One region of the Streptomyces sp. NPDC028635 genome, then DNA from elsewhere that is predicted to be linked to it. Evidence: riboswitches for the same ligand, from Rfam matches in the RefSeq annotation. Region 1 holds a riboswitch; the other holds the start of a gene.
The links. A riboswitch is a leader RNA that binds a small molecule or an ion and turns the genes downstream of it on or off. The one in region 1 is predicted to bind glycine.
Positions count from the first base shown of each region.

Region 2: it holds a riboswitch for glycine, as region 1 does, so the genes downstream of both, gcvT (glycine cleavage system aminomethyltransferase GcvT) here and gcvP (aminomethyl-transferring glycine dehydrogenase) in region 1, are expected to answer to the same signal.

Region 1 covers NZ_JBEZWX010000006.1:266,894-272,168, reverse strand. Annotated here, with positions in the region: gene AB0E88_RS09820 (bifunctional nuclease family protein) at 1-111, shown strand, start outside; gene AB0E88_RS09815 (MerR family transcriptional regulator) at 383-1,066, shown strand; gene AB0E88_RS09810 (DNA polymerase IV) at 1,183-2,679, shown strand; gene AB0E88_RS09805 (PRC-barrel domain-containing protein) at 2,845-3,216, opposite strand; glycine riboswitch at 3,330-3,425, shown strand; gene gcvP (aminomethyl-transferring glycine dehydrogenase) at 3,602-5,275, shown strand, end outside.
Region 2 covers NZ_JBEZWX010000008.1:223,173-228,447, reverse strand. Annotated here, with positions in the region: gene AB0E88_RS12035 (L-serine ammonia-lyase) at 1-461, opposite strand, end outside; gene glyA (serine hydroxymethyltransferase) at 553-1,815, opposite strand; gene gcvH (glycine cleavage system protein GcvH) at 1,833-2,210, opposite strand; gene gcvT (glycine cleavage system aminomethyltransferase GcvT) at 2,320-3,438, opposite strand; glycine riboswitch at 3,588-3,683, opposite strand; gene AB0E88_RS12015 (AAA family ATPase) at 3,853-4,518, shown strand; gene AB0E88_RS12010 (enhanced serine sensitivity protein SseB) at 4,576-5,275, shown strand, end outside.

The DNA.
Region 1 (5,275 bases):
CTCGACGACGCGGGCATCGCCATTCCGGACGAGCAGGAGGACGAGGTGGAGAAGTTCCGCGAGTTCCTCGACCAGATCTCGCCGGAGGACTTCGGCACCAGCAGCCAGTAGCCGCGGGAAACGGGGCCGACGCGGGCTGGGAGGTCCGGTCCGCGCAGGTCGCGCCGTGCCTCGTGGCGGCCGACGAGGTCGGCATGTGCCGATGGCGCGTGAGAGCGTCCTACGCCCTGCCTCGAGCGCATTCGGCTAGCCTTTCCCCGTGGTGGGGTACGCGAAACCACTCTTAGGGTGATTATCACTCGGCGTGCCGAGTGTGGCGGTCGTTGACGCACCCCTGGTGGCTGCCTACCTTCGAGAAGGCAGGTCGAGGACGGAGGTCGGCGTGGGAAGCAGCGGCGGCGGTAGGGCCGGGGGTGCCCCCGAACGCGGTTTCGGCGGGAGCGGTCCCCTTCCTTCCCCTGGTTCCCGGCTGCGCTCGAGCAGCGGGTATGCCCATCCCGGCAGCGCGGCCGATCACGCTCCGCAGCGACCGACGGCCGTGCCGAGCGGCGGAGAGGCGACGTCCATGGCGTCCGAGGAGATCGGCTACCGGGGTCCGACGGCCTGCGCGGCCGCCGGGATCACCTACCGGCAACTCGACTACTGGGCCCGTACCGGACTCGTCGAGCCCAGCGTGCGGCCCGCCTACGGTTCGGGTACGCAGCGCCTGTACAGCTTCCGGGACGTCGTCGTCCTGAAGATCGTCAAGCGGTTCCTCGACACCGGGGTGTCGCTGCAGAACATCCGCACCGCCGTCCAGCACCTGCGCGAGCGGGGATTCAGCGACCTGGAGCGCATGACCCTGCTCAGCGACGGCGCGACCGTCTACGAGTGCACCTCGCCCGACGAGGTGCACGCCCTGCTGCAGGGCGGACAGGGCATCTTCGGCATCGCCGTCGGTGTGGTGTGGCGGGACGTGGAGCACGCGCTGTCGCAGCTGCACGGCGAGCGTGTCGACACGGGCGAGACCCTCGTCGGGCACAACCCGGGCGACGAGCTGGCGCGTCGGCGCAACCGGGCGGTCTAACCGGCCCCGAGCCCCGGCAGCCGCCGTACGACCCGGTACCGGCCCGGCCGCCGCGGGACTGTGCCGGCCCGGCCTCCCGGGCGGCATTGTCAGTGGCGTGGTGCAGGATCGGACATGTGAGGACCGCGCCCACGATTCTGCATCTGGACATGGATGCCTTCTTCGCGTCGGCGGAGCAGGCGTCCAAGCCCAGCCTGCGCGGGAAAGCCGTCGTCGTGGGCGGGCTGGGGCCGCGCGGGGTGGTGGCGACCGCGTCGTACGAGGCGCGGGTCTTCGGGGTCCACTCGGCGATGCCCACGGCCCAGGCGCGTCGGCTGGCGCCGAACGCCGCGTATCTCACGCCCCGCTTCACTTTCTACCGGGCGATCAGTGAACAGGTGATGGGGCTGCTGCGGGCGCTCTCGCCGCTGGTGGAGCCGCTCAGCCTGGACGAGGCGTTCGTGGACCTGGAGGCCGGGGGCGTCGCCTGGGACAGCGCGTCGGCCGAGCGGGCGGGGCTGAAACTGCGCGCCGACATCCGGGCGGTCACCGGGCTGACCGGGTCGGTGGGGCTCGCCGCGTCCAAGATGATCGCCAAGATCGCCTCGGAGCGGGCCAAGCCGGACGGCCTGGTGCTGATCGAGCCGGGTACCGAGCGGGCGCTGCTCGGGCCCCTGTCGGTGCGGGCGCTGCCGGGGGTCGGGCCGGCGACCGGCGACCATCTGCGGCGGGCCGGGATCACCACGGTCGACGAGATCGTGGAGGCCGGTGAGGACGAACTGGTCCGGCTGCTGGGCAAGGCCCACGGGCACGGTCTGTACGCCATGGCGCTGGCGCACGACGACCGGCCCGTGGTCGCGGAGCGGGAGGCCAAGTCGGTCTCCGTCGAGGACACCTACGACGTGGACATCCACGACCGGCTGCGGATCGGGCTCGAGGTGCAGCGGCTGGCCGACCGGTGCGTGCGGCGGCTGCGCTCCGCCGGGCTGTCCGGCCGGACCATCGTCCTGAAGGTGCGCCGGTACGACTTCTCGACGCTCACCCGGTCGGAGACGCTGCGCGGACCCACGGACGATCCCGCGGTCGTCCGGGAGGCGGCCCTACGGCTGCTGGACGCGGTGGACACGACGGGCGGGGTGCGGCTGCTCGGCGTCGGCGTCAGCGGGCTCGCCGACTACACCCAGGAGGACCTGTTCGCGCAGGCGGCGGGGGAGCGGGCGCGTGCGGAGGCACCGCAGGAGGACGACGTTCCGCACGCGCCGCAGCCCGTCCCCGAGGAACCGGAGCCGGCGGAGCGGCGCTGGCTGCCGGGGCACGACGTGCGGCACGCGGAGTACGGACACGGGTGGGTCCAGGGCAGCGGCCTGGGCCGGGTCACGGTCCGCTTCGAGACACCGGACTCGGAGCCGGGCCGGGTCAGAACGTTCCGGACGGACGACCCCGCGCTGGAGCCGACGGAACCGCTGCCGCTGGTGCGAAGACCGGACGTCCCGGCGGCGTGCCTCGACGGGGCGGCTCCGGGGACGGCCGGACCGGGGGCCGGGTCCGCGGCCGAAGGGCGAGCGGCCGACGGCGGCTCCGGGACCGGCCACCCGGTGGCCGGTGGGTGGAGGGGGCAGCCTTCCCTCGGCTGAAGCGGCGTGCACGGGTGCACGGGCGCACGGGCCCCGTAACGGCCCGCGTGCGGGCGCCTGTGCGGGTCTGCCGGGGAAAGGGCTCGGTCCGGGTCTGCCCGTCAGGGGAAGAGGTTCGGTCCGGGTCTACCCGTCAGGGGAAAAGATTCGGCTCGGATCTGCCCGTCAGGGCTCCTCCGTGCCGGCCACTTTGCCGAAGTCGTGGTCCTGCAGCGGGGGAGGGGCGGCGATGTCGAGGCCGTAGTGGTGGTAGAGCTGGAGTTCCTGTTCCGGGGAGAGATGGCGGCCCACGCCGAAGTCGGGGGCGTCCTTGATCAGGGCGCGTTCGAAGGGGACGTGCAACGCGCCCTCGATCAGTTCGCTCGGCTCCAGCGGGACGAAGGCGTCCCTGCTGAACAGACCCGTTCGTATGGCGGCCCACTCCGGCACGCCCGTCGCGTCGTCGAGATAGACCTCGTCGACGGTGCCGATCTTGACGCCGCTGCGGTCGAACGCCTTGCGGCCGATCAGGTTGCGCGGATCGATCTCGGTCTGCACGGGCCCTCCACTCGCTCGCAAGACTGGTGTAAGCACTACGAAAGAGCACAATGGTGACGGCGGCCACTCGAGGGCCCCGGCGTTGACCCCGCTGGTAGTCTGACTACGGCTGCTGACCCCGTGCGGGAGAGTCCTCCAGACATCATCGGAGGCGCCGAAGGAGCAAATCCTCCCCGGAATCTCTCAGGCTCACGTACCGCACGGACGAGGTCACTCTGGAAAGCAGGGCGGGTGTCGACGGCTTCCGCTCTCACCGACGGTGAAAGCCGGGTGCCCTCGGGCGCTCCGGTGAAGCTCTCAGGTCGAGATGACAGAGGGGGAGGCCGTTCGGGTACCCGTGCCGTGGTGCCCCTCGAAGGTCGTGTCAGACCAGGAGGCCTCCGCAATGACCGCCCATCGCATTCCGCTCTCCGAGCTCGAGAAGGGGATTCCCTTCGAGCAGCGTCACATCGGCCCCGACCACGAGGCTCGGGCCAAGATGCTCGCCCAGGTCGGGTACGGCTCGCTGGACGAACTCACCGCCGCCGCGGTGCCGGATGTGATCAAGAACGCCGACGCCCTCGACCTGCCGGGCGCCCGCAGCGAGGCCGAGGTGCTCGCCGAGCTGCGCTCCCTGGCCGACCGCAACCAGGTCCTCGGCTCCATGATCGGCCTCGGCTACTACGGCACCTTCACCCCGCCGGTCATCCTGCGCAACGTCATGGAGAACCCGGCCTGGTACACGGCGTACACGCCCTACCAGCCGGAGATCTCCCAGGGCCGGCTCGAGGCGCTGCTGAACTTCCAGACCACGGTCGCCGACCTGACCGGTCTGCCCACCTCCGGCGCCTCCCTGCTCGACGAGGGCACCGCCGCCGCCGAGGCGATGTCGCTGTCCCTGCGCATGGGCAAGAACAAGAAGGGTCTCTTCCTGGTCGACGCGGACGCGCTGCCGCAGACCATCGCCGTCATCCAGACCCGTGCCGAGCCGACCGGCGTCGAGGTCGTCGTCGCCGACCTCAGCGACGGCATCCCGGCCGACATCGCCGCCCGCGAGATCAACGGCGTGCTGCTCCAGTACCCGGGCGCCTCCGGTGCCGTGCGTGACCTCAAGCCGGTCATCGACCAGGCGCACGAGCTGGGCGCGCTGGTCACCGTCGCCGCCGACCTGCTGGCGCTGACGCTGCTGAAGTCGCCGGGCGAGCTGGGCGCGGACATCGCGGTCGGCACCACGCAGCGGTTCGGTGTGCCGATGGGCTTCGGCGGCCCGCACGCCGGCTACATGGCCGTACGGGAGAAGTTCGCGCGCAGCCTGCCCGGGCGGCTCGTGGGCGTGTCCGTGGACGCGGACGGGAACAAGGCGTACCGGCTGGCGCTGCAGACGCGTGAGCAGCACATCCGCCGGGAGAAGGCGACCAGCAACATCTGCACCGCGCAGGTGCTGCTCGCCGTCATGGCCGGCATGTACGCCGTGTACCACGGGCCGGACGGCCTGAAGGGCATCGCCCGGCGCACGCACCGGTACGCCACGATCCTCGCCGAGGGCCTGAAGGCCGGTGGCGTCGAGGTCGTGCACGGCGCCTACTTCGACACCGTCACCGCCCGGGTGCCGGGCCGGGCCGCCGAGGTCGTCGCCGCCGCGCGCGACAACGGGGTCAACCTGTACCCGGTCGACGCCGACCACGTCTCCCTCGCGTGCGACGAGACCACCACCCGCGACCAGCTGACCGCCGTGTTCGGCGCCTTCGGCGTCGAGGGCGACATCGAGGCGCTGGACGCCGCAGCCGGGGACGTGCTGCCGCAGGACCTGCTGCGCTCCGACGCCTACCTGACCCACCCGGTCTTCCACCAGCACCGCTCCGAGACCGCGATGCTGCGCTACCTGCGCAAGCTGTCCGACCGCGACTACGCGCTCGACCGCGGCATGATCCCGCTGGGCTCCTGCACCATGAAGCTCAACGCGACCACCGAGATGGAGCCGGTCACCTGGCCCGAGTTCGGCCAGCTGCACCCCTTCGCGCCCGCCGAGCAGGCCGAGGGCTACCTCACGCTCATCCACGAGCTGGAGGACCGTCTCGCC
Region 2 (5,275 bases), on a different contig from region 1:
ACGACGAACCCGCCGCCGACCGAGTAGTACGTCTTCGACATCAGCTCCGCGCCGGCCGCGTCGTGGGCCCGGATCGTCATGCCGTTGGCGTGGTACGGCAGGGCCTTGCGGCGGTGCAGGACCAGGTCGTCGTCGAAGGAGAAGGCGATCTCGTGCTCGCCGAGCAGGTTCAGCCGGCCGGCCGACTTGATCGCCTCGACCCGCTCGTCGGCCGTCTCGACGTCCACCGTGCGCGGGGAGTCGCCCTCCAGGCCGAGCAGGACGGCCTTCGGGGTGCCGTGGCCGTGTCCGGTCGCGCCGAGGGAGCCGTACAGCTCGCAGCGTACGGAGGCGACCTTGCCGAGCACGTCCTCGTTGCGCAGACGGCGGGCGAACATGCGGGCCGCGCGCATCGGGCCCACCGTGTGGGAGCTGGACGGGCCGATGCCGATCGAGAACAGGTCGAAGACCGAGATGGCCACGGGGTAACTCCTCAGAACGGGGGTGGTGCGGGGGTGCGGGCGCCGCGCACACCGGTACTCCCAGTGTGCGCGGTGCCCCGCGGAGCGTTGCTTACTTGTTCAGACCCGGGTAGAGCGGGTGCTTCTCCACCAGCGCGCGAACCCGGCCCTTGAGCGCCTCGGCGTCGTAGGACGGCTTCAGCGCCTCGGCGATCACGTCCGCGACCTCGGCGAAGTCCTCGGCCGTGAAGCCGCGGGTCGCCAGGGCCGGCGTACCGATGCGCAGGCCCGAGGTGACCATCGGCGGGCGCGGGTCGTTCGGGACCGCGTTGCGGTTGACCGTGATGCCCACCTCGTGGAGGCGGTCCTCGGCCTGCTGACCGTCCAGCTCGGACTCGCGCAGGTCGACCAGGACCAGATGCACGTCGGTGCCGCCGGTCAGGACGTTCACCCCGGCCTCACGGGCATCCGGCGAGGTCAGCCGCTCGGCGAGGATGCGCGCGCCCTCCAGCGTACGACGCTGGCGCTCCTTGAAGTCCTCGGAGGCCGCCAGCTTGAAGGAGACCGCCTTGGCCGCGATCACGTGCTCCAGGGGGCCGCCCTGGAAGCCCGGGAAGACGGAGGAGTTCAGCTTCTTGGCGAAGTCCTGCTTGGCGAGGATGATGCCGCCGCGCGGGCCGCCGAGCGTCTTGTGCGTGGTGGACGTCACGACGTCCGCGAACGGCACCGGGTTCGGGTGCAGCCCGGCCGCGACCAGACCGGCGAAGTGCGCCATGTCGACCCACAGGTACGCCTCGACCTCGTCGGCGATGCGGCGGAAGGCGGCGAAGTCGAGCTGACGCGGGTACGCCGACCAGCCGGCGATGATCACCTTGGGGCGGTGCTCCTTGGCGAGCCGCTCGACCTCGGCCATGTCGACCAGGCCGTCGTCGTCGACGTGGTAGGGGACGACGTTGAACTGCTTGCCGGAGAAGTTCAGCCGCATCCCGTGGGTGAGGTGGCCGCCGTGCGCCAGGTTCAGGCCCAGGATGGTGTCGCCGGGCTGGGCCAGCGCGAACAGCGCGGCCTGGTTGGCGGAGGCACCCGAGTGGGGCTGCACGTTGGCGTACTCGGCGCCGAACAGCTCCTTGACCCGGTCGATCGCGATCTGCTCGGTGACGTCGACGTGCTCGCAGCCGCCGTAGTAGCGGCGGCCCGGGTAGCCCTCGGCGTACTTGTTGGTGAGCACCGAGCCCTGGGCCTCGAGGACCGCCACGGGGGCGAAGTTCTCGGAGGCGATCATCTCCAGGGTGGACTGCTGGCGGTCCAGCTCGGCGTCGACCGCGGCGGCCACGTCCGGGTCGAGCTCGTGCAGGGGCGTGTTCAGAAGCGACATGGGATTCCTGCGACCTCTCAGCCGGCGATGAAGGCGTCGTACTCGGCGGCGGAGAGCAGGTCGTCCGGCTCGCCCGTGACACGTACCTTGAACAGCCAGCCGCCCTCGAAGGGGGCCGAGTTCACCAGCGACGGGTCGTTGACGACGTCCTCGTTGACCTCGGTGATCTCACCGTTGACGGGGGAGTACAGCTCCGAGACGGACTTGGTCGACTCCAGCTCGCCGCAGGACTCGCCCGCGGTCACCGTGTCGCCGACCTCCGGGAGCTGGACGAACACGACGTCACCGAGCGCGTTGGCCGCGTGCTCCGTGATGCCGACCGTCGAGACGCCGTCCTCGGCGCCCGACAGCCACTCGTGCTCCTTGCTGTAGCGCAGCTGCTGGGGGTTGCTCATGGCCTGAATTCTCCTGTACGCGGGTCTGTGCTGATGAATGGGGGACTGCGAAGACGCGCGTGACCAGGGGCGATGTGCCCCATGTCACGTCGGAGGGCTTACGACAGTGTCACTTCTGCCGCTTGTAGAACGGCAGCGCCACGACCGCGTACGGCTCATGGGTACCGCGGATGTCCACGCCGACACCCGGCGTGCCCGGCGCCGCGTGCGCCGCGTCCACGTAGGCCATGGCGATCGGCTTGCCCAGCGTGGGGGAAGGGGCGCCCGAGGTCACCTCGCCGACGACCGTGCCGTCCGCGACGACCTGGAAGCCGGCGCGCGGGACCCGGCGGCCCTCGGCGACCAGGCCGACCAGGACGCGCGGCGGGGCGGACTCGGCGCGCTCGGCGGCGGCGGCGAGCGCCTCGCGCCCGACGAAGTCGCCCTCCTTCTCGAACTTGACCACCCGGCCCAGCCCGGCGTCGAAGGGGGTCAGGGCGGCGGTCAGCTCGTGCCCGTACAGCGGCATGCCCGCCTCCAGGCGCAGCGTGTCCCGGCAGGACAGGCCGCACGGGACCAGGCCCACGCCCTCGCCGGCCTTGGTCAGCGCCTGCCACAGCTCGACGGCGTGCTCCGGCTTCACGAACAGCTCGAAGCCGTCCTCGCCGGTGTACCCGGTGCGCGCGATCAGCGCGGGCACCCCGGCCACGGTGCCGGGCAGTCCGGCGTAGTACTTCAGCCCGTCCAGGTCGGCGTCGGTGAGGCTGCCCAGGATCCCGGGCGACTCGGGGCCCTGCACGGCGAGCAGCGCGTAGGCGTCGCGGTCGTCGCGCACCTCGGCGTCGAAGCCCGCGGCGCGCTCGGTCAGCGCGTCGAGGACGACCTGGGCGTTGGAGGCGTTGGCGACGACCATGTACTCGGTCTCGGCGAGCCGGTAGACGATCAGGTCGTCCAGGATGCCGCCGTCGGCCTGGCAGATCATGGTGTAGCGGGCGCGGCCGGTCTTGACCGCCCCGATGTTGCCGACCAGCGCGAAGTCGAGGAGGGCGGCGGCCTGCGGGCCGGTGACGGTGATCTCGCCCATGTGGGAGAGGTCGAAGAGCCCGGCCTTCGTGCGGACGGCGTTGTGTTCGTCGCGCTCGGAGCCGTAGCGCAGCGGCATGTCCCAGCCGGCGAAGTCGGTCATGGTCGCGCCGAGCGAGCGATGCACGGCATCGAGCGCGGTGTGACGGAGTTCGGTACTGCTCATCGGTCGGTCGTCTCCCAGGGGAAGGACAGGGCGAGGAAGTTCCTCCCCATCTGTCATCGGAACCTGAGAGGTTCGCCATGACCGCGCGCGGTCCTGGCTTGCACCTTGGGTGGGGCCACCGGCGAGGGCGGCCCGCTTTTCAGATGTGCCTCGCCCGCGCGGTAACGGGGCCTGAGAGATTCAAGGGAGGGACTTGCTCCTTCGGCGCCCCAGCCTTCGGCTGGGAACTCTCCCGCGCGGATTCAAACGGCCGGTATGCAGTTGGCGGGCTCATCATTGCACGCCGCGCCCGATGACGGCAGGCCGCATCTGTAACCGGGTTGTGGCGGTACGCACACGAAAACACGAGACACCTGGCATTACCTTCTCTTTACCTACGTTGGGCAGGTCTTCACCTGACCCCAGGGGAGGACGATGACGGTGGACAGGATCACGGCGTACGCGACGACCCCGGGCCTCACACTGCCCGCGCAGCCAGGGGTGCCCGCCCTGGAGACACGGCCCGGCCCGGTGGTGCGGGACCTGCGCGAGCGGGCCGGCCGCAGCCCGCACGCCCTGCTCTTCGGCCCGCGCGACCTGGTCGTCGTCACCGGTCTGCCCGGCAGCGGCAAGTCCACGCTCATGCGCCGCGCGGTGCCGGGCCCGCGCGTCGACTCCCAGGACACCCGCGACCGCTACGACGCCCGCCTGCACCGCCTGCTGCCCTACGCGCTCTACCGCCCGCTGGTCCGGCTCGCCCACTACGCCGCCCTGCGCCGCGCCCTGTCGAGCGGCGAGGGCCTCGTCGTCCACGACTGCGGCACCCAGTCCTGGGTGCGCGGCTGGCTGGCCCGCGCGGCCCGCCGCCGCGGCGGCGCCCTGCACCTGCTGCTGCTCGACGTCGACCCGGACACCGCCCTGACCGGCCAGCGCGCACGCGGCCGCGGCGTCTCCCGGTACGCCTTCCAGCGCCACCGCCGCGCCACCACCCGGCTGCTGCGCGCTGTCCAGCGCGGCGACCTGCCGGCCGGCTGCGACGCGGCGGTCCTGCTCGACCGGGACGCGGCGGACGCCCTGCGGCGGATCGCCTTCACCGGCTGAACCACCGTGCGGTTAGCCTTTCAGCCACAGCAGCGGTTCGAAGCAGATGGTGGAGAGATGGACTTCCCTGCCGACCTTCCGGCGGACTTCCCGGCGCAGACGCACCCCCATCCGCACGGCGGATGGCCCGGCAACGAGCTGGAGGAGGTGCTGTCGGCCTCCCTCGGCGTGCCGGGAGCCGGCGGCCGGATCGTGGAGGTGCTCGGCCGCAGCTTCCTGTGGATCCCCCTGCCGAGCGGCGGCGGCCCGCACAGCGGCCCCCTCGACCTGCCCACCACCGAGATCGACGGCCAGGCCTACGTCCCCGTCTTCAGCTCCGAGGAGCAGTTGCGCCAGGTCGCCGGCTCCCACATGTCGTACACCGTCGCGCCCGCCGTGGAGTTCGCGCGCGGGCTGCCCGCGCAGGTCGGCATCGCCGTGAACCCGGGCGGCCTGGTCGGCGTCCCGCTGCCGCCGCAGGCGGTGGCCGAGGTGTGCCGGGCCGGCCGGACCCCGCTGGACGGCCCCGCGAGCGGCGGCCGGGTCCGTCTGTACGAGCCGGACTGGCAGGACGACCCCGTCGCCTTCCTCTCCACGGCCTCCGCCGAGTTCGAGGCGACCGGCACCGTCCTGACGGCCCGCCGCTGCCTCGCCGTGATCGAGACGGCCGACCCGGTGATGTTCGTCGGCGTCGAACTCTCCCAATGGGAGGGCGACCTGCGCAACGCCCCCCTGGACGCCCTGGGCCGGGCCCTCGGCGCCACCCCCGCACCCTGGC